One region of the Blautia sp. AF32-4BH genome, then DNA from elsewhere that is predicted to be linked to it. Evidence: predicted binding sites of a transcription regulator. Region 1 holds the regulator's gene; each other region holds the start of a gene.
The links. Region 1 encodes Rex, which represses fermentation and respiration genes when NADH is low (regulators of the CRP and FNR family bind a similar motif). Its sites were predicted from a motif close to ATTGTTAANTANTTAACAAT; they were not measured.
Positions count from the first base shown of each region.

Region 2: the regulator Rex is predicted to act here: its motif matches at 4,649-4,668, upstream of DWZ44_RS05425 (L-lactate dehydrogenase).
Region 3: the regulator Rex is predicted to act here: its motif matches at 3,875-3,894, upstream of fucO (lactaldehyde reductase).

Region 1 is NZ_QTVL01000001.1:395,038-401,759, forward strand. It holds gene DWZ44_RS01890 (MATE family efflux transporter) at 1-278, shown strand, start outside; gene DWZ44_RS01895 (S8 family peptidase) at 367-1,212, shown strand; gene DWZ44_RS01900 (NADP-dependent isocitrate dehydrogenase) at 1,378-2,580, shown strand; gene DWZ44_RS01905 (ABC-F family ATP-binding cassette domain-containing protein) at 2,679-4,604, opposite strand; gene DWZ44_RS01910 (redox-sensing transcriptional repressor Rex) at 4,759-5,415, shown strand; gene DWZ44_RS01915 (NAD(P)H-hydrate dehydratase) at 5,505-6,722, shown strand, end outside.
Region 2 is NZ_QTVL01000003.1:158,492-165,213, reverse strand. It holds gene DWZ44_RS05445 (hydrogenase iron-sulfur subunit) at 1-232, opposite strand, end outside; gene DWZ44_RS05440 (CoB--CoM heterodisulfide reductase iron-sulfur subunit A family protein) at 223-2,211, opposite strand; gene DWZ44_RS05435 (4Fe-4S dicluster domain-containing protein) at 2,245-2,628, opposite strand; gene DWZ44_RS05430 (CoB--CoM heterodisulfide reductase iron-sulfur subunit B family protein) at 2,625-3,422, opposite strand; gene DWZ44_RS05425 (L-lactate dehydrogenase) at 3,628-4,575, opposite strand; gene DWZ44_RS05420 (Mur ligase family protein) at 5,080-6,630, opposite strand.
Region 3 is NZ_QTVL01000004.1:85,541-92,262, reverse strand. It holds gene DWZ44_RS06655 (DUF1934 domain-containing protein) at 1-360, shown strand, start outside; gene DWZ44_RS06650 (hypothetical protein) at 509-964, opposite strand; gene tig (trigger factor) at 1,208-2,443, shown strand; gene fucO (lactaldehyde reductase) at 2,682-3,830, opposite strand; gene DWZ44_RS06635 (TetR/AcrR family transcriptional regulator C-terminal domain-containing protein) at 4,054-4,635, opposite strand; gene codB (cytosine permease) at 4,772-6,016, opposite strand; gene DWZ44_RS06625 (phosphoribosyltransferase) at 6,083-6,722, opposite strand, start outside.

The DNA of each region.
Region 1 (6,722 bases):
TCGGAGTTCCGGCGCTCCGCATTCTGGCAGTGGCCTATCTGCTTTCGATTCCAGGCCTGATCTATCAGGCGGCGTTGCAGGGACTTTCCCTTGGAAAAGAAAGTATGTACATATCCATGACACGCCAGGCGATTCTGCCGCTGGTGTTTGCATTTCTTCTCAAAGGATCTGGAAACCTGAATCTGATATGGGGCGCCTTTGTCCTGGCTGAGCTCTGCGGCATCCCGCTTGCAGCAGCTCTCTGGAAACGGAAAGGGGAAAAGCAGATTCAGTTTTAAGTATAGAAAAGAAAAACAAAAAGGCTGTTCTTTGCGAAAGGCAGCCTTTTTTGCATACCATAAGATAAGAATACACAGGGGCTTATGGATGAAAGAGCAGGAAAATCTGACAGGAAAAGGAATTACAGCCGCCGTGCTGGATACAGGGATTTTTCCCCATATGGATTTTGACGGCCGGATTGTAGCCTTCCGGGATCTTGTGTACGGGCGGGAGACGCCTTACGATGACAATGGACACGGAACGCATGTCTGTGGTATCCTTGGCGGAAGTGGAAGAGCGTCCGGCGGAAAATACCAGGGTGCGGCACCGGGATGCCGGTTTGTCGTAGTGAAGATTCTGGACCGAAGGGGAAATGGAAGAAAGCAGGATATCCTCGCGGCGATTGACTGGGTGTGCAAAGAGCGAATAAGACTTAATATCCGCATTTTAAATATTTCAGTGGGAACAACAGAGCAGGAAAAAACGGTGGATGATCTGCTAGTACAGGCGGTGGAGCGCGCCTGGGATGACGGGATCACTGTTGTGACAGCGGCCGGAAATCTGGGGCCCGCTCCGGGCAGTATTACGGCGCCGGGGAGCAGCAGAAAAGTGATCACCGTGGGAGCGGGCGATCTGCTGGAGCCAAGAAGAGGAATCTCCGGATGCGGCCCGACACGGGACTGCGTCTGCAAACCGGATCTTGTCGCGCCTGGAAAACGTCTCATTTCCTGCGCGCCTGGAAGAAGCAGGAAGGAATATGTGGTGAAGAGCGGCACCTCGATGGCGGCACCGCGGGTGTCCGGAGCCGTGGCTTTGGCACTTGAACGGGTTCCGGATCTTACAAATGTCCAGGCGAAAATGCTGCTTTGCGAATCGGCGAGAGACCTTGGCCTTCCGCGCAACCGTCAGGGGCATGGGATGCTTCAAACAGACCGTTTTCTGTCTCTTCTGTGAGACACTGTGCGGCAGCATAAAAAAAGAAAAATGAAGGAAAACACCTCTCATCCTGCAAAAATTGTGTGAATTTATGGGAAAATGCCAAAAAATCAGGCGAATTTTGACTTGACAAGCTATAGGATACTTTATACAATAAACGGGAATAGAAAAAGGAGGCCTACTATGGAAAAAATTCAGATGACCACTCCTCTGGTAGAGATGGATGGAGATGAGATGACCAGAATTCTCTGGAAAATGATCAAAGATGAGCTGCTTCTCCCGTTTATTGACCTGAAAACGGAATATTACGATCTGGGACTGGAACACAGAAACGAGACGAACGATCAGGTAACCGTAGATTCCGCAAACGCTACCAAGAAATACGGTGTAGCAGTCAAATGTGCCACCATTACGCCGAATGCAGCGCGTATGACCGAGTACAATCTGAAAGAAATGTGGAAGAGCCCGAACGGAACGATCCGTGCCATGCTCGACGGAACCGTTTTCCGTACCCCGATTGTCGTAAAAGGCATCGAGCCGTGCGTGCGCAACTGGAAAAAACCGATCACGATTGCCCGTCATGCATACGGAGATGTCTATAAAAATGCAGAAATGCGCATTCCGGGACCGGGAAAAGCAGAGCTGGTTTATACGGCTGAGGACGGCACCGAGACAAGAGAGCTGATCCACAACTTCACCGGCGCCGGTGTCATTCAGGGCATGCACAATCTGGATAACTCCATAGAAAGCTTCGCGAGAAGCTGTTTCGAGTACGCACTGTCCACGAAACAGGATCTGTGGTTTGCAAGCAAGGATACGATTTCCAAGAAGTATGATCACCGCTTCAAGGATATCTTCCAGGAGATCTTCGATGCAGAGTACAAAGAGAAATTTGCAGAAGCAGGCATTACCTACTTCTACACTCTGATCGATGACGCCGTTGCCCGCATCATGAAAGCAGAGGGCGGCTTTATCTGGGCCTGCAAGAACTACGACGGCGATGTCATGAGCGACATGGTATCCTCCGCCTTCGGTTCCCTTGCGATGATGACTTCTGTTCTCGTATCCCCGCACGGATATTACGAGTACGAGGCTGCGCACGGAACCGTACAGCGCCACTATTACCGTCACTTAAAAGGTGAGGAGACATCCACCAACTCCGTGGCCACCATTTTTGCATGGACCGGCGCACTCAGAAAACGCGGGGAAATGGATGGAAACGCAGAACTTTCCGCATTTGCAGACCGTCTGGAAAAAGCAACGATCGCAACGATCGAGAGCGGAAAAATGACAAAAGACCTTGCGCTGATCACCACCATGGAAAATCCGACCGTATTAAACAGCCGTGATTTCATCCTGGCCATCCGCGAGGAGCTGGAGAAATAATTAAACGAAGCAAAAAAGAAAGCCGATCCGGCATTCCCGCAAAAAGGGATGCGCCGGACCGGCTTTTTCTGTTTTGAATTTTCCGGGGAAAACCAGGCCTATTCGGCAAGCTCTTCCCATTTTTCATACAGCTCTTCGAGTTCCGCGGCAATCTCTGCTTTCTCTTTGCTTAATTTCACACACTCTGCCACATTCGTTGCGACTTCCGGTTTCGACATTTCCTCATCAATTTCCGAATCGCGTGTCTCAAGCTCTTCAATTCGTTTCTCCGTCTTTTTCAGCTCGTTTTCTTTCTTGCGGAGACGTGCCTGTTCTTCTTTCTGCGCTTTCCAGTCCAGCTTTGTGGAGGAGGCTTCGGAAGGAGCCGCTGTTTCTTCCGGAGCGGCGGCATCGGCAGCAGGAGCATAGATGCGGGTCAGCTCTTCTTTTTTCTCCAGATAGTAATCGTAATTTCCGATATAGTTGACGAGTGTTTGTCCCGTCAGCTCCAGAATCCGGGTTGCAGTCTGATTGATAAAGTAACGGTCGTGGGAAACGTACAGTACCGTTCCAGTGTAATCCTTCAGCGCGTTTTCCAGAATCTCCTTTGATACGATATCGAGGTGGTTGGTCGGCTCGTCGAGGATCAGGAAGTTGGCGTTCGAGAGCATCAGCTTGGCAAGGGAAATTCGTCCGCGCTCACCGCCGCTCAAGGTATGAATCGGTTGGAAGACATCGTCGTTTGTAAACAGGAAGGCGGCCAGCACATTTCGGATTTCGGTGTTTGTCAGATATGGATACGCGTCGGAAATCTCCTGGAAAATGGTCTTTTCCATGTGGAGCACCTGATGCTCCTGATCGTAGTAACCGATCTGTACACGGCTTCCAAGTGTAAAAGAGCCGACATCCGGGCGGATGACTTCGTTTAAGATCTTTAAGATCGTCGTTTTTCCCGTTCCGTTGTTTCCGATGATTGCCACGCGCTCGCCGCGCTTGATTTCGAAATTCAGATCCTGGAAAAGCGTCTGTCCCGGGAAGGCTTTGGAGAGGTGCTCGACGGTCAGCACATCGTTTCCGCTTGTGATGCGCGGTTCCAGACGGATCCGCATATCGGAGCGTACTTCGGTCGGCTTTTCCAGCACATCCATTTTGTCCAGCATTTTTTCACGGCTCTCGGCGCGTTTGATGGATTTCTCGCGGTTGAAAGATTTCAGCTTTGCAATGACTTCTTCCTGATGGTGGATTTCCTGCTGCTGGTTGACCCAGGCATGGTAAGCGGCTTCACGGAGCATTGCTTTTTTCTGACTGTAGGCGGTATAGTTTCCCTCAAAAGTTGTTACTTTTTTATTGTCCACTTCAACGACTTTTGTGACAACGCGGTCGAGAAAGTAACGGTCATGGGAGACGATCAGGACGGCTCCGCTGTAATTTAAAAGATACGTTTCGAGCCAGGAGATCGAGTCCATATCGAGGTGGTTGGTCGGCTCGTCGAGCAGAATGATGTCCGGTTTGGTGAGCAGCAGTTTACCAAGTGCCACGCGGGTCTTCTGACCGCCGGAGAGGGAGTCCACCTGTTTTTCAAAATCGCTCTCGGAAAAGCCAAGACCTTTTAAAACACCGACGACTTCACTGCGGTACGCGTATCCGTTTTCCAGTTCAAAGGTATGGGAGAGGCGGGTGTAGGTGGAAAGAAGTTCATCCAGCTCTGTACCGGATTTTGTATTCATATCACTTTCCATCTGACGGAGGCGTTCCTCCATATCGATCAGATTCTGTTTCGCGGTCAGCACTTCCTGGTAAATGGAAAGGTGTCCGGTCAGATCCTGATGCTGGGCGAGATAGCCCATCGTCTTTCCTTTGGAGAGGATGACCTCTCCCTCATCGGCCCTCATTTCGCCGATGATGATTTTTAACAGCGTCGATTTTCCGGCGCCGTTGATGCCGACCAGTGCGGCTTTTTCGCGTTCTTCTATATGAAAAGATGCATTTTTGATAATTTCCGTTGTCCCGAATGCTTTCGAGATATTCTGACATGCAAGAATCATGTGGTTCCTCCAGATAACATATTTCTGTATTTTGACATAATACACCATCCTTATTATAGAGAGTAATACACAAAATTTCAAGAAATCTTTGACAATTTTCTATCAACCATATATAATATGAATATATGCAGGTGTAAATAAGGAGGAATTTATCTTGGAAGAAAAAGGAATTTCGCGGGCAGTTATCAAAAGACTTCCTAGATATTATCGTTACCTGGGCGAATTGCTGGAGGACGGAGTAGAACGGATCTCTTCCGGTGAGCTGAGCGAGCGGATGAAAGTGACAGCTTCCCAGATTCGCCAGGATTTAAATAATTTCGGCGGCTTCGGCCAGCAGGGGTATGGTTATAACGTGCGGTATCTGTACAGCGAGATTGGAAAAATTTTAGGTCTGGACAGAGTCCACAATATGATTTTTGTCGGAGCCGGAAATCTGGGACAGGCGCTTGCTAATTATGCGGCCTTTGAAAGAAGCGGATTCAAAACGGTCGGTATTTTTGACGTCAACCCGGTATTAAAAGGAATCTCCGTGCGCGGAATTGAAATCCGCATGGCGGACGAGCTTCCGGAATTTATCAAGGAACACCATGTAGAGATTGCGGCTTTGACACTGCCAAAAGCAAAAGCGGTAGAGATGGCAGAGATTCTCGTGGACAACGGTGTAAAAGCAATCTGGAATTTTGCACATACCGATCTAAACTTAAAACTTCCGAAAGATGTGATCGTCGAGAACGTCCATCTTTCCGAAAGTCTGATGCGTCTCTCCTACAATCTGACCAGATATGAGGCGGAGCATCCAAAGAACAATTAAGAAACCAAAACAAAAGCAGGAGAGTCTTCGGGAAACCGGAGACTTTTTCTGTTCACTTTCCGGATAAGGCAGGAAAAGGAGGAAAAGCGATGAAACGGATTCTTACAGCAGCACAGATGAAGCAGGCAGACCGCAATACGATCGAAACCATGGGGATACCGTCCCTGGTACTGATGGAGCGCGCAGCGCTGTCCTGCGTGGAGGAGCTTCAAAATGGAACATGGGATACAGGAAAAGTCCTTGCTGTGTGCGGTCCCGGAAATAATGGAGGGGACGGTGCGGCAATTGCACGGATTTTAAAGACGAAAGGGGTGGATGCGGAACTGTTCTGTCTTGGAAATCCGGAAAAATACAGTGAAGGCATGAGAGCACAGAAGAAAATTGCGGAAAATTATGGGGTCCGTGAGGTTAAGAATCCGGATTTCCGGGAATATACTGTTATCATAGATGCCATCTTTGGAATTGGCGTATCCCGTCCGCTGGCAGGGGAGTACCGGAGGGTAGTGGAAGCAATCTGCGCAAGCGGTGTTCCTGTTCTTGCCGTGGACATCCCTTCGGGGATCCACACGGATACCGGAGAGGTCCTTGATGCGGCGGTGAAAGCCAGAGCCACGGTGACATTTGCCTGTGCAAAGCCAGGGCTTCTCTTTGATCCCGGAAAACGATATGCCGGAGAGGTCCTGGTCCGTGATATCGGAATCGGCTTTGATGCAGGAGAAGAGGAGACGCCCTGGTACGGTTCAGTGGAAAAAGAAGATCTGGACCGGTTTCTTACCCGCACGCCGATGGGAAATAAGGGAACCTTCGGAAAGGTGCTGGTACTTGCCGGTTCCGGTGCCATGTGCGGAGCCGCTGTTTTGTGTGCCAGGGCAGTCCTTGCATCCGGTGCCGGCATGGTAAAGGTTGTGACAGAGGAAAGAAACCGTACGCCGCTTTTCTGTGCCCTGCCGGAAGCAATGGCGGATTTCTGGAAGGAGGATGAGCCGCTTCCGGAAGAAGCCCTGCTGCAGGATCTCGCCTGGGCGGACGCTGTTGTTGCGGGACCGGGACTTTCCAAAAGCCGGACGGCAAAAGAACTGCTCGTTTTTACGGTGCAGCACACAGAAGTTCCTCTTGTTCTGGATGCAGATGCGCTGAACCTGATTGCAGAAGATGCAGAGATTCTTTCGGGCTGCCGGGCAGAAAAAATTTTAACGCCTCATGTAGGAGAGCTTGCACGGCTGCTGCACATGACCATTGCAGAATGCCAGCGTGACCCGGCAGGAAGCGCCGGAAGGGCAGCCGAAAAATACCAGGCCTGCTGTGTA
Region 2 (6,722 bases), on a different contig from region 1:
CTCCCGGATGGCATCCGCAGAGGATGACTCCGTCAGCGCCCTTCTGGAATGCTCTTAAGATGAAGAGCGGATTGACACGGCAGGAACATGGAACACGGATGATCTTTACGTCTGCCGGATAGGAAAGACGGCTGGAACCTGCCAGGTCTGCTCCTGCGTAGGAGCACCAGTTGCAGCAGAATGCCACGATGACTGGCTTAAATTCTTTGTTTTCGTTGTTATCTATCGGCATATTGCATCTACCTCCGCGAGAATTTGTCTATTGGAGAATCCTTTCAGGTCCATAGCGCCGGACGGACATGCAACGGTACATGCACCGCATCCATGGCAAAGTGCGCCGTTAACGACTGCCACATGTCTGGTTTCACGGATTCCATGGTCGTTGACCTGACGGTCTTCGTAGGAAATTGCGCCGTATGGGCAGACTTTTTCACAGGATGCACATCCATTACAGAACAGCGGATTGGATTCTGCTGTACACGGGTTGGTGGTCAGTTTGTCTTTTGCCAGCAGTCCGACTACTTTGACAGCAGCAGCTCCTGCCTGTGCAACGGTCTCCGGGATATCTTTCGGTCCCTGGCATACGCCGGAGAGGAAGACACCTGCGGTCGGGGACTCTACCGGACGCAGCTTTGCGTGTGCCTCAGTAAAGAAATCGTTGGTATCCATACTTGCGGTCAGCATGGTAGCCAGTTTTCTTGCATCTTTGCTCGGCTCGATGGCAGTTGCAAGGACAACAAGGTCTGCTTCCATTTTGATCTGACGGTTGTCAAGCAGGTCGGAACCCTGTACCAGAAGACGTCCGTTCGGAGCCTCGGATACTTTTCCTACCTGGCCTTTGATGTAGTCTACATCAAACTCTTCTACCGCACGGCGATAGAACTCATCGAAGTTTTTACCCGGGGTACGAACATCAATGTAGAAGACATGTACATTGACATCCGGATAATGGTCACGCACCAGCATAGCCTGTTTTGCGGTGTACATACAGCAGATCTTGGAGCAGTAGCTCTTTCCTCTGCAAGTCACGTCACGAGAACCGACACACTGGATAAATACGATATCCTTCGGATGCTCGCCGTTGGAAAGACGTACTACTTTACCGCCTGTCGGGCCGGCAGCATTCATCAGACGCTCCATCTCAAGGGAGGTAATTACGTCTTTGCTCTGGTTGTAATAATATTCGTCAAACTTGTCCAGACTGATGGTATCGAAACCAGTTGCCACAACGATTGCGCCGTACTCTCTGGTGATTACTTCATCTTTCTGGTCGTAGTTTACTGCACCTGCTGCACAGACTTTGGAGCAGATACCGCATTTTCCGGTTTTGAAGTGGATACAGTTTGCAGTATCAATAACCGGTACGTTCGGAACTGCCTGTGCGAACGGTGTGTAGATTGCAGTACGGTTGGACAGGCCTCTGTTGAACTCGCTCAGGTTCTTCTTGGAAGGACATTTCTCCTGACAGAGTCCGCATCCGGTACATTTGTCCATATCTACGTATCTTGCTTTCTTACGGATGTCTACTTTGAAATCACCGACGAATCCGCCAACGCTCTCTACCTCACTGTAGGTATAGATGTTGATCTTCTCATGCGCGTTTACCTCTCCCATACGAGGAGTCAGGATACAGGAAGAACAGTCGAGGGTCGGGAATGTCTTGTCAAGCTGTGACATTCTTCCGCCGATACTCGGGGTCTTCTCTACGATATCTACTTCATAGCCTGCATCTGCGATATCCAGTGCAGTCTGAATACCTGCGATACCGCCTCCGATCACCAGCGCACGTTTTACAACGCGGCTCTCGCCCGGGGTAAGCGGGGTATCCAGCATAACTTTAGCAACGGCTGCACGGGCCAGAATTACGGCCTTCTCGGTAGCCTCTTCCATGTCTTTATGAATCCAGGAACACTGCTCACGAATGTTTGCAATCTCCAGCTGATACGGGTTCAGGCCCGCTTTTTCTGCTGCTTTGCGGAACGTTCCTTCATGCATACGCGGAGAGCAGGAACAGATGACAACGCCGGTCAGATGCTCGTTCTGAATGGCATCGATCACTTTCTGCTGACCCGTTTCGGAACACATATACTGATAATCCTCTGCATGAACAACACCCGGCTCTTTGCTGATGACGTCAACAACTTTTTTGACATCAACCGTAGCCGCAATATTTGTACCGCAGTGGCAGACAAATACTCCTATTCTTTGCACTTTTCTCTCACCTTTCTGTGGATGGGTTGTTTTTTACTTTCTATATTTACGGAATGCACTCATCAGAAGCTGCTGCGGAGTCTCATCATCCAGAAGAGCCGGAATTTCATCCGGAGAAAGATAATTCTCTCCTCTCTGACGGATCACGGAAAGACGAACTGCCTCGATCAGTTTGGCAGGTTTTACGTCTCTTGGACAGCGCTCTACACATGCGAAGCAGGAGAGGCATTTCCAGATGGACTTGGAGTTCATCAGTGCTTCCACATCGCCGTTCTGTACGTAAGATACAAACTGATGCGGACGGATGTCCATTTCGTTATAAGCAGGACAGGATGCGGAACATTTACCGCATTTCATACATTTTCTGGTATCCACACCGGCGATGGCACGGATTTCATCGGATGTTGCAATTTTCATGCCTGCACCTCCTCTTTGATGCCGAGTGCTTCTGCAAGAAGCTCGGTAAAGTAGGTAACCGGAAGACCTTCTTTTGTTCCGTTATTGCGCAGGTTGTACATGCAAAGCGGACATGCAGTGATCAGTTCTTCTGCTCCTTTGTAGGATGCGGATGCCATGATCTGGTCTACCATGTTGGATGCCATTTTCTTTTCTTTGAGGGATATGTAGCCGCCGCAGCACTCATTTCTCATCGGATATACGACCGGTGTTGCGCCAAGGGCCTTGATAAAGTCTTCAATGATTGTCGGATTTTCCGGATCGTCAAACTGCATTGTGGTGCTCGGACGAAGCAGCATACAGCCGTAATATGCGCCGATTTTTCTTCCTTTTAATGGGTTTACCACTTTCTCTTTGATCTTGTCAAATCCAACGACGTCACGCAGCACTTCCAGATAATGAAGTACTTTCGTTTCGCCAAGATATGGCTCGGAAAGAGCCATGTAGTTGTTTACTTTTGTCTGAATGTCTTCTACATTCGCCATGTCATCGTTTACGCGTTTGATCACGTGATGACAGGCGGAACAGACTGTGATCAGATCCTGTCCTTTTTCTTTGGCGTCTGCTAAGGCGCGAACCGAAGAAAGTTTGGTAGCGATTTCATCGGATGCCTGTGGATACACAGCTCCGCAGCACTGCCAGTTTTCAATTTCTTCCAGTTCAAATCCCAGAACTTTTGCGCATTCTCTGGCATAGTGATCCAGATCTTTTGCTTTGTTCTTCAGCGTACAGCCCGGAAAATAACTGTAGGTCATGGAATTGCTCCTTTCTTGTTACTCCTATTGGTTTCCATTTTGCCTGCGGTATCTTCTGTCCGGCACCGGAAAAGTTTCCGGTACTCTTTTTATGTACACCCGGCGGAAAATTTCTTCAGGCGCACGTTAAGGCAGTGGGAGATACCGCTCTTTCGCACTTTCTGCCACTGCCATAAATTTTATGTTTTGAGCTTATTGCCCGCTCTTAGTGCTCGATCTGTGCGATAACTGCTTTTAATGCGTCGGCACTTGCTTTGAGTTTTTCTACTTCCTCTTTTGTCATACGCATCGGAATCTTGCCCTGTACGCCTTTCGGTCCAACGAGGGTCAGTGTGCTTAAGCATACATCCTCGATGCCGTACTCACCGTGCATCATGGAAGATACGGTTGCTACAGAATCGGAAGAAGAAAGAATGGTTGCTACCAGTTTGCATACTGCAACAGATACTGCATAGAAAGTAGCTCCTTTGTTTGCAATAACCTGTCCGCCGGAAGTTCTTACGTACTCCAGCATAGCATCTTTGTCGATCTTGGTTACGTTCCTGCCCATTTTTTCTACGGTCTCGTAGTACTCGTCCAGACTGACACCGGAAACGTAAGCGCCGCTCCACGGAATGAAGGAAGTATCGCCGTGCTCACCGAATACGTAAGCGTGGATGTTTTTCTGGGCAATGTTGAGGTGTTCAGACAGTCCGCAGCGAAGTCTCGCGGAATCCAGCATGGTACCAGAACCAAGGATCTGGTTTTCCGGAAGTCCGGAGATCTTTGTAAACACGTAGGTCATGATATCAACCGGGTTGCTTACAATGATGTAGATGGCATTCGGAGCCGCTTTTACGATTTCCGGTGTGATGGATTTTAAGATGTTTACGTTGGTCTGGGTCAGCTCAATACGGGTCTGGCCAGGCTTTCTTGCAATACCGGAAGTAATAATTACGATATCAGAGTCCTTGGCATCCTCATACTCACCTGCGATGATGGAGACCGGATCGCGGAAGCAGGTACCCTGCGCGATATCCATAACCTCTCCCTCTACTTTTTTCTTGTTAATATCGATGAGAACAATCTCAGACGCGATGTCTTCGTTCGACAGTGTATAGGCGATCGTAGATCCAACGCTTCCAGCTCCAATGATGGTAATCTTGCTGCTCATAAATACTCCTTTCTAAAATACCCCTAGTTGGTTTTTGTGATTGATAAATTTTTCACTTTCCTTATCATAGCACTATGACAAGAATTTAACAAGTGTTTTTTTCGAGCATTTTCGTGAAATCTTTTTTCTCACTGAGCCCGTACGCTTCCAGAAGGGGTGTTCTGGATATATTTCAATACAATTATACCATTTTTTGTTCTTTTTCACAAGAATTCTTTCCAAAAACTTACAGCTTTGTCCTTCATCCCGCAGAATTCGTCTTTTTCCGCATGGTTCCCGGGTTTTTGCTTTCTGTGTTTAGTTTCACACGTCTAACTTTCGTTCGTTATATTTTTAACAACTTTTCGTCATACGGGCTAGTTTCTGTCCTTCTTTTCTACATTTTGTAGGATGTATCCGCCAAATTTCCTGTCTGATTTTCATTTCTGCTGCCGCCAGACGCAAAAAAGACACGGATTTTTCTGTTCCGTGTCTTTTTTGCTCTGTTTTTTTCTGTTTTTGCTTCTATTCTTCTGTTTCACGAGCCGTTGCCGCTTCGGCAAATGCATTTCCATATTCGGCAAGCGCCTCTTTTGCATAGACGGCATCTGACCGGTACGGCACATTTCCGTTTCCGACGTGCATCGTCACGTCCGCGCCTTTTCCAAGGATCAGAACAACCTCTCCCGGTACGGCGCCAAGAATCGCCTCCCGGATTGCTTCTCCGCGGTCCATGCGGATCTGGAAGGATGCACCTTCCTTTGCTATGTACCCGCCGATCTCCTCACAGATCGCCTGCGGATCTTCGTTTCCCGGATCATCCGGTACGAGGAAAATCCGGTCCGCCCGTTTTCCGGAAATCTCACCCATATCTTTTCTGCGGTTGAATGCTTTTCCGCCCGGGGTTCCGAACACAACGCTTACGCGGCTTCCCGGGTATTCGAGTGCTACGGTATCAAACATTTTTTCAAAACTCAGGCCATTGTGCGCGAAATCCACGATCGCCGTGACCTCGCCCGCGCTGCTCTCATACGTCTCCATCCTTCCCGGAACGGTGACGTCAAGGAGGCTTTCCTTGATCAGCGAAACCGGGATTCCCATCGACCAGGCAGCCGCAATGGCAGCTACGGCATTCTCCACATTGAAGGCTCCGTGCACCGGCAGGGTAAAATCTTCCGAGAAATCCGGTCCTGCCACATGGAAATAGAATTTTCCTCTGCCCGGCTTGATATCACTCACGCGGATTACAGCATTTTCTTTCGATCCAAACGTAACGACGCGCTCACATTTTGCCGCAGCTTTCAGGATTTCCCCGATATGGTCGCTGTCCAGGTTCACGCAGGCGCAGGTGCAGCGGTCGAAGATCTTTAATTTCGACTGGAAATAATCATCAAAATCCTTGTGCTCCGTCGGGCTGATGTGGTCCTTGGAGATGTTCAGGAAAATGGCGGTATCAAAATGCGTGTTTCCGACTCTCTCGTATTTGAGCGCCTGGGAGGATACTTCCATCACCATATGGGAAAGGCCTGCATCTACGGCATTGCGCATATGACGGCACAGCTCCAGGGATTCCGGCGTGGTGAGCGTTGATGCTTCTCTCGTCTTTCCGTCGTAATATTCAATCGAACTTAACAGTGCACATCCGTTTCCGCCCTGTTTTTTCAGGCAGGCATCGAGCATCGACTGCAGGTAGTAGGCTGTCGTTGTCTTTCCTTTTGTTCCGGTCAGCGCCGTGACATGCAGCGACTTTGCCGGATAATCGTAAAACGCCTCACCCAGCACAAACTGTGCTTTTCTGGCATCGTTGACGATGAGCGCCGGAATTTCTTTTCCCGCTTCGTATTTTTTTTCACTTACATAGGCAACAGCACCGCGGTTTACGGCGTCTTTTAAGTATGCCTCTTTGAATGCAGCTCCTTTGCAGAGAAACAGCGTTCCCTGATCCGCTCCGCCCGAAAAATACGTTACGAGGGTAACGGGTCTGTCCTCTCCTTCTTTTCCTTCCGGCTCTGCAAATTCCACCAGAAGGCCTTCCTGCTCCAGAAGTTTCTTATATTCTAATACCGACTGTTTCATAGGATATCTTCCTCTCTTCTATGGGATTCTTTTTCAGCTTTCCTAAAATCCAGGCTCCATTATACCAGAATTGAAACAGCTTGTCCATCTTG
Region 3 (6,722 bases), on a different contig from region 1:
GGTTCGTACTACAAGAAAAACGGCCATCACTTTCTGATCTACGACGAGGCAACCGAAGGCTTTGACATGATGACGCACAACATGATCAAATTTACGGAAAACGCCCTCGAGGTGCGCAAGCGCGGCCTCATTGATGTCCATATGATTTTTGAGGAGGATAAAAAGAACATTTCGTTTTATCATACGCCATATGGCATGATCAACATGGGAGTTGCGGCGACGAAGGTCAGAATGAAAGAGACGCCGGATCAGATTTTACTGAAGGCAGAATACGCGCTCGACATCAACGACAGCTACGTGGGGGACTGCGTAATCGATATCGAGGTAAGACCGCGGGAAGGCGGAAAACTGAATTTATAAAAAAATACCCGGGAAGAATGAAAATCATTCAACTCGGGTATTTTCGCGAGCAACGAGCCAAAGTCCGGGCTTGCACGAGACCTTGGCGACTGCCGCGAAAGCAAAAAGAAACACGCAAAGCGTGTTTCTTTTTGCTTCAGATGAAATTTTATTTTTCCTCGCCGCGTGCCTTGCGGAGCATTTTCTGCCAGAAGCCGTTTTTCTTTGCCGGCTGCTCTAAAGAACCGCGGATGCCGCGAACTCCGGTGATATAGATACCGCTTACGGTAGCCTTGACTTCTTTTTTTACCGGGATCTGATCGAAGATAGCAGCGTCGCAGATCAGGGTCATGATTCTCGGACCGACTTTTGCTTTGACGATCGGCAGTTTTGCACGACGCATCATTTTCGGTGTCTGGTCGATGACCATCTGTGGAAGTCCGGAATCTTTCATGCGAAGCTTTTTCTTATCTATGATCAACATGGAGACAGTCTGTTTCATGGCCTCCATTTGTTCCTGCTGTGCGGCCTGTTTTGTCTGTGCTTTTTTACCGAAGTAATACAGCAGACCAAGGATGACAGCGATGACAGCTAATACGATTAATACGATAATCCAGGGTTTCATCCCTCTATTCCTCCTCTGCAAAAAATAATGTGGGCATCGGAACATACAATGCCAGTCTATGAACATTCTAACATTGATTTCGGCAAAACGCAAACACATTTTAGCGCAATCCAGGCGATTTTACGGTCGAAAATCATAAGAATTTCTAAAATCGGAGCCCCAGCCTTTTTTTTACCAGACAAGTATGGTAAAATGAGATTTACAACGCGCCGGGAACGGCGTAGTATGGAGGAAAATTCAAGAATGAAAAGAAAAGCAGCAGTCATGCTTCTGCTCATGACACTGGGAGCAGCCAGTGTGAGCGGATGTGGAAAAAACAATACAACAAGCAGCAGTTCCGTATCAAGCGCAAGCAGCACAAGCGCTTCCTCAGCATCCGATGCGTCGAGCGCAGGCAGCACATCGTCCGACAGCACAGCTTCTGAGGAATACGCTTCCCCGAGTGATGTAGACGGGATTCCGGTTGTCGATGAGGAAGTTGATCCGGCAGAGTGTGTAACGCTTGGAGATTACAAAAAGCTCACACTGGAAAAGAAAGTAGAGCAGGTAACGGATGATGACGTACAGACGGCCATTATGGCAGAGACAGCTGTCACCATGGACGATCCGGATGCCACCGTACAAAAAGGCGACACCGCCGATATTGCCTATGTTGGCAAAGTTGATGGCAAGGAGTTTGACGGCGGAAGCAGCGATTCCTACAATCTGGTGATCGGATCCGGTACCTTCATCGATGGATTTGAGGATGGTGTCATTGGAATGAAAACAGGGGAGACAAAGGATCTGAACCTGAAATTCCCTGACAGCTATCAGAGTACCGATCTGGCAGGAAAAGATGTTGTGTTTACCGTTACGGTAAATGCGTTTACCCGCCCGGCAGAAAACATTGACGGATGGGAGCTCGATGATGCATGGGTAGCAAAAAATACAGATTACAGTACTGTGGAGGAATACCGTGCCGGAAAACGCGCAGAGCTGGAGGCTGCAAATGAGACGACAGCGGAAAATAATCTGCAGAATGACGCGATGCAGCAGGTGGCAGACGGCTGTACGTTTCACAAAATTCCGAAATCCTATATCACCCTTGGCGAAGAAGATTACGATAAACGGTATACCGCTTATCTTCAGAATTACGGCATTTCCCTGGACGACTATCTGGAGCAGTATGCGGACAGAGCGACCTACAATCAGGAGAAAGCAACGTATGCAGGAACGATGGCAAAAAGTGCCCTTCTTCTGGATGCCGTAAAAGAGGCAGAAGGCTGGACAACAGATGACCAGGATTACCAGCAGATCTTAAACGATGAGGCAGCCAATGCCAATATGTCGCAGGAAGATTTCCTGAAGGCAGCCAATGACTATTACGGGGAAGATACGGTAGTGCGCAATATCATGATGGAGCGCATGATCAATATGGTTCTCGATAATGCAACGGTCAATACTGTGACTGTGGATGCAGACGGAAATACAGTAGAATAAAAAGAGAAATCACCCCGGAAAACAGGATAAAAATTTCTGTTTTCCGGGGTGATTTAACCGAATCAAGTAAGTCCCCTGCTTCCATTGCGAAAAGCAATAAGCAGTGGGGGGGGACTTGCTTGTATCAGGAGGAGTGCAAGCTCCTTCTGATAAACTGCGGAACAGTTATTCAGTTATGAGCAAGTAGCGAAGCGGATTGCGAATATCCGCTTCGCATGTGGGAAACGAATTGTGTTCGTTACGCCATGATTTTGCGGAACAGATCCTTCAGATCTTCTACGCTTGCATCCTTCGGGTTGCCCGGTGCGCAGGCATCTGCGTGTGCGGAATCTGCAAGGAACTGCAGATCTTCTTCTTTGACTGCCTCGAGAACAGATGGGATTCCAACGTCTGCGGACAGCTTCTTAACAGCATCAATCGCTGCTTTTCTGTACTCTTCCTGAGACATTTCGTCTACACCTGTAACGCCCATGGCACGTGCGATTTCGCGGTATTTCTCACCGGTGCACTCCTGGTTGTATTCCATAACGATCGGAAGCATCATGGCACATGCAACACCGTGTGGGGTATCATAAACAGCACCAAGGGTGTGTGCCATGGAGTGAGCGATTCCAAGACCTACGTTGGAGAAGCCCATACCTGCGATGTACTGGCCAAGAGCCATTCCTTCGCGTCCCTCTTTGGTGTTTGCGACAGCACCGCGCAGAGATTTGGAGATGAGTTCGATGGCTTTGAGATGGAACATGTCAGTCATTTCCCATGCAGCTTTTGTGGTGTAACCCTCGATTGCGTGGGTCAGAGCGTCCATACCGGTAGAAGCGGTCAGTCCTTTTGGCATGGAGGACATCATATCCGGGTCAACAACTGCGATGATTGGCATATCGTGCGGGTCAACGCATACGAATTTACGTTTTCTTTCAACGTCTGTGATAACGTAGTTGATGGTAACCTCTGCAGCAGTACCGGCTGTGGTCGGAACAGCGATGATCGGTACGCATGGATTTTTGGTCGGTGCAGTGCCTTCAAGGCTTCTGACATCCTCAAACTCCGGGTTTGCGATGATGATACCGATTGCTTTGGAGGTATCCATAGAAGAACCGCCGCCGATGGCGATCAGATAGTCAGCGCCGGATGCCTTGAAAGCTTCTACGCCGTGTTTTACGTTTTCGATGGTCGGGTTTGGCTTGATATCGCTGTAAAGCTCATAGTCGAGTCCGTTTGCGGTCAGAATATCGGTTACTTTGGAAGTAACGTTGAATTTAATCAGATCCGGGTCAGAGCATACGAAAGCTTTCTTGAAGCCGTGTGCCTTTGCTTCATTTGCGATCTCGGCAATAGCGCCTGCTCCGTGATAAGAGGTTGCATTTAAATTAATACGATTTGCCATGATTGAAAAACTCCCTTCTAAAATGAATAAATGGTTTTACTGAACTTGTTATTATATTAACAAATCCGGAAGGGAAAAAGAAAGTGACAGAAGAAGCGAAGTGTAACACTTTAAAAAAAATCGCCATTGTGACAAAAACAACAGAACAAAATTTGTGAAAAATAACCAGAGAGTGTCTGAAAAACCATTTCCGCAATCTGCAAGCCCCACTTTGACACGCGCTCTAAGAGAGCAGCTGCAGATTCCGGAACAGTTTTTTTAAGTCTTCCGGCATTGCCCGGACGAGAAGAGCTGCAAACTCGGAAGGTGTCAGATCCATGCCGGTAAGCACCCATTTTACGGTCATGGTGATGGAACCCTGACAGTACATTTCGAGAAGAAAATGCATTTCCGGTGAAACCGGACTGCCGCTTTTTTCGTGAATCAGATTTTCGTAGAACGCGAGAATCAGGTCAAAATCGTGCTCACGCAGAGAATTCTGCTTGTCGTAGCGGAAGGCAGCGGCGAAAAAAGCTTTTTCTTTCTGAATATAGGTAAATTTCTTTTCCAGACTGTCAAAAACGGTCGTTCCGCGCCCCATATGTTCGAAGGATTTTGTCAGTAATTTATCAAAGTACCAGTTGATTAGATCGTATTTGTCGAGAAAATTGCGGTAGAAGGTCTGGCGGGTAACACCGCAGATTTCACAGATCTGGCGCACGGTGATCTCTTCAACGGGTGTTGTTTTCATGCACTCCTTCATGGATTCGGCAAGACGGTATTTTGTTTTTTCTCCTTTGGGAGCAGATACGGTGGAATGGATCATCCGGGTAGTTTCCTTTCGCTTCGAAAATTGTAACTATGCAGAGTTATGCATATATTATAACGCGAATCCGAAAAAATAAAAAGCCCTGAACATGTTCCGGAGATAAGATACAGGAACATATTCAGGACGATTTTGCTTATTTTCTTTTGTTTACGGCCTGACCGACACAGTAGCATACAGCGGCAACAACCATGCCGTTGATGGAAGCGATGCCCCAGTATAAGAGGTTCGCAACAATGGCACCGAGAATGACACCGGCAACCGCAAACCAGTCTACGGTTTTAAGCTTCGGCTGATCGGTTTCAAAGTCCTTTTTGTTCATGAAGTAGGCGAGCACCAGAATCATGCCGACCGGCGGCAGGGTACAATTCAGAATGTTGAGCCAGCCGCAGAAGTTGTAGTACAGCCATACGGAGGCAACCGTTCCGATGATACCGGAAAGGAGAACCATCGGTTTTTTCCTCTGATGGAAGATGTTGGCAAGACCAAGACCTGCGGTATACAGAGCGTTGTCGTTTGTAGTCCAGATATTAAGACCGAGAACGAGAACAGCCAGGTAGAACAGGTTCAGGCGGACCATAACCTCGAAGATATCGTTTCCGCCGACAAAGATCGAGGAAACGGCACCGAAGAAGAACATAAGGGAGTTTCCGATGAAGAAGGCCACAACCGTGGTGATGGCACCCGCTTTTCCGTCCTTTGCAAAACGTGCGAAGTTCGGGGTTGCGGTTCCGCCGGAAACGAAGGAGCCGATGACAAGACCGGCACCGCCGATGATAGTCAGAGATCCGCTGGATTTGGCAAACTGATCGATGATCGTTCCGTCGCCTCTCATTACGGCCATGACCATGGCGATCGTTCCGAGAATGGCAACACTTGGTACAGCGATATAGCTGACGATGGTCAGAGATTCAATACCAAAATAGGCAGAGGCGGTCATGCAGACGCCGGCAAGAAGAACAAGTCCCCACTGTGCCGCAGTGCTTCCGCCGAGCAGCTCCTTGGAAACCGGAATTGCAAACATGGCAAGACCGACACCAAACCATCCGATCTGCGTAAAGCTGGTCATGGCTGACGGCAGATAGGAACCTTTTTCGCCAAAGGCTCTCTGGGACAAAAGATCAAGTGACAGACCGGTTTTTGCACCGACGTAGCCGAGCAGACCGGTATAAATACCAAGAATGATTCCACCAAGGATCAGTGATCCCAAAAAGCCCCAGAAATCGAGGCCGTCAGCGAGCTGCTGGCCGACCCACATGCTTGCCGAGAAGAAGGTGAAGCCAAGCATGATCATAAACATGGTTACTACATTTTTCCGGGCAGAAGACGGAACCGCGCTGTCCGCGAAGTCAACATCTTTTACTTTCTTTTCTTTTTCCATAATATCTCCTGAAAACTGTGATTACGGTTCGCCGAAATTCAGCGAACCGTAAGAAATGGTTTTTTGTTACAGCATGTATTTGCGAAGTGCTGCGGTAAACTCTTCAATTCGTTCAGCCGCAATTTCTTTCAGGGTAGCATCGCCAAGGCTTGCAATATAGCCTTTTTCCTGGCGGTACAGCCATTTGGTCACACGTTCATCGATTTCTTCATAGTGATTGATGTGAATCCACTCTTCGTAGGATGCGCCAAGCGGGCAGCCGAGCTTCTCCTCGAGCAGTCTGGTGAAGTCGATCCGGTCGGCCTTCTCCAGCATTTTATTCCAGAAATCGAGAACCTCCTCGACATGCTCATGGATTTCATAGCGTCTTGCACCGCCATCGTAGATGATGCATTTTTCAAACAGAGGATCGCGCATGGAAAGCGTTTCTCTTCGGAACTCCGGTGCAATGATACCGTCTTTCCAGTAGAAATCGACATCCGGCAGATTGATTCCAGATACGCCCCTGTCCTGATAGGTGCTGAAGATTCCTTCGTAATATACGGTGATAAAGCCTTCAAACTCCGGCCAGAACTCGCGGATTTCTTTTGTGAGACGTTCCAGAATTTTGATTCCGGTTGTGCCGCCGATCGTAAAGATGATAATGTTGCGAAGGGAAGCACCGTGCTCACGGTAGAAATCGGTTACGTAGCGCAGGCAGTGGATC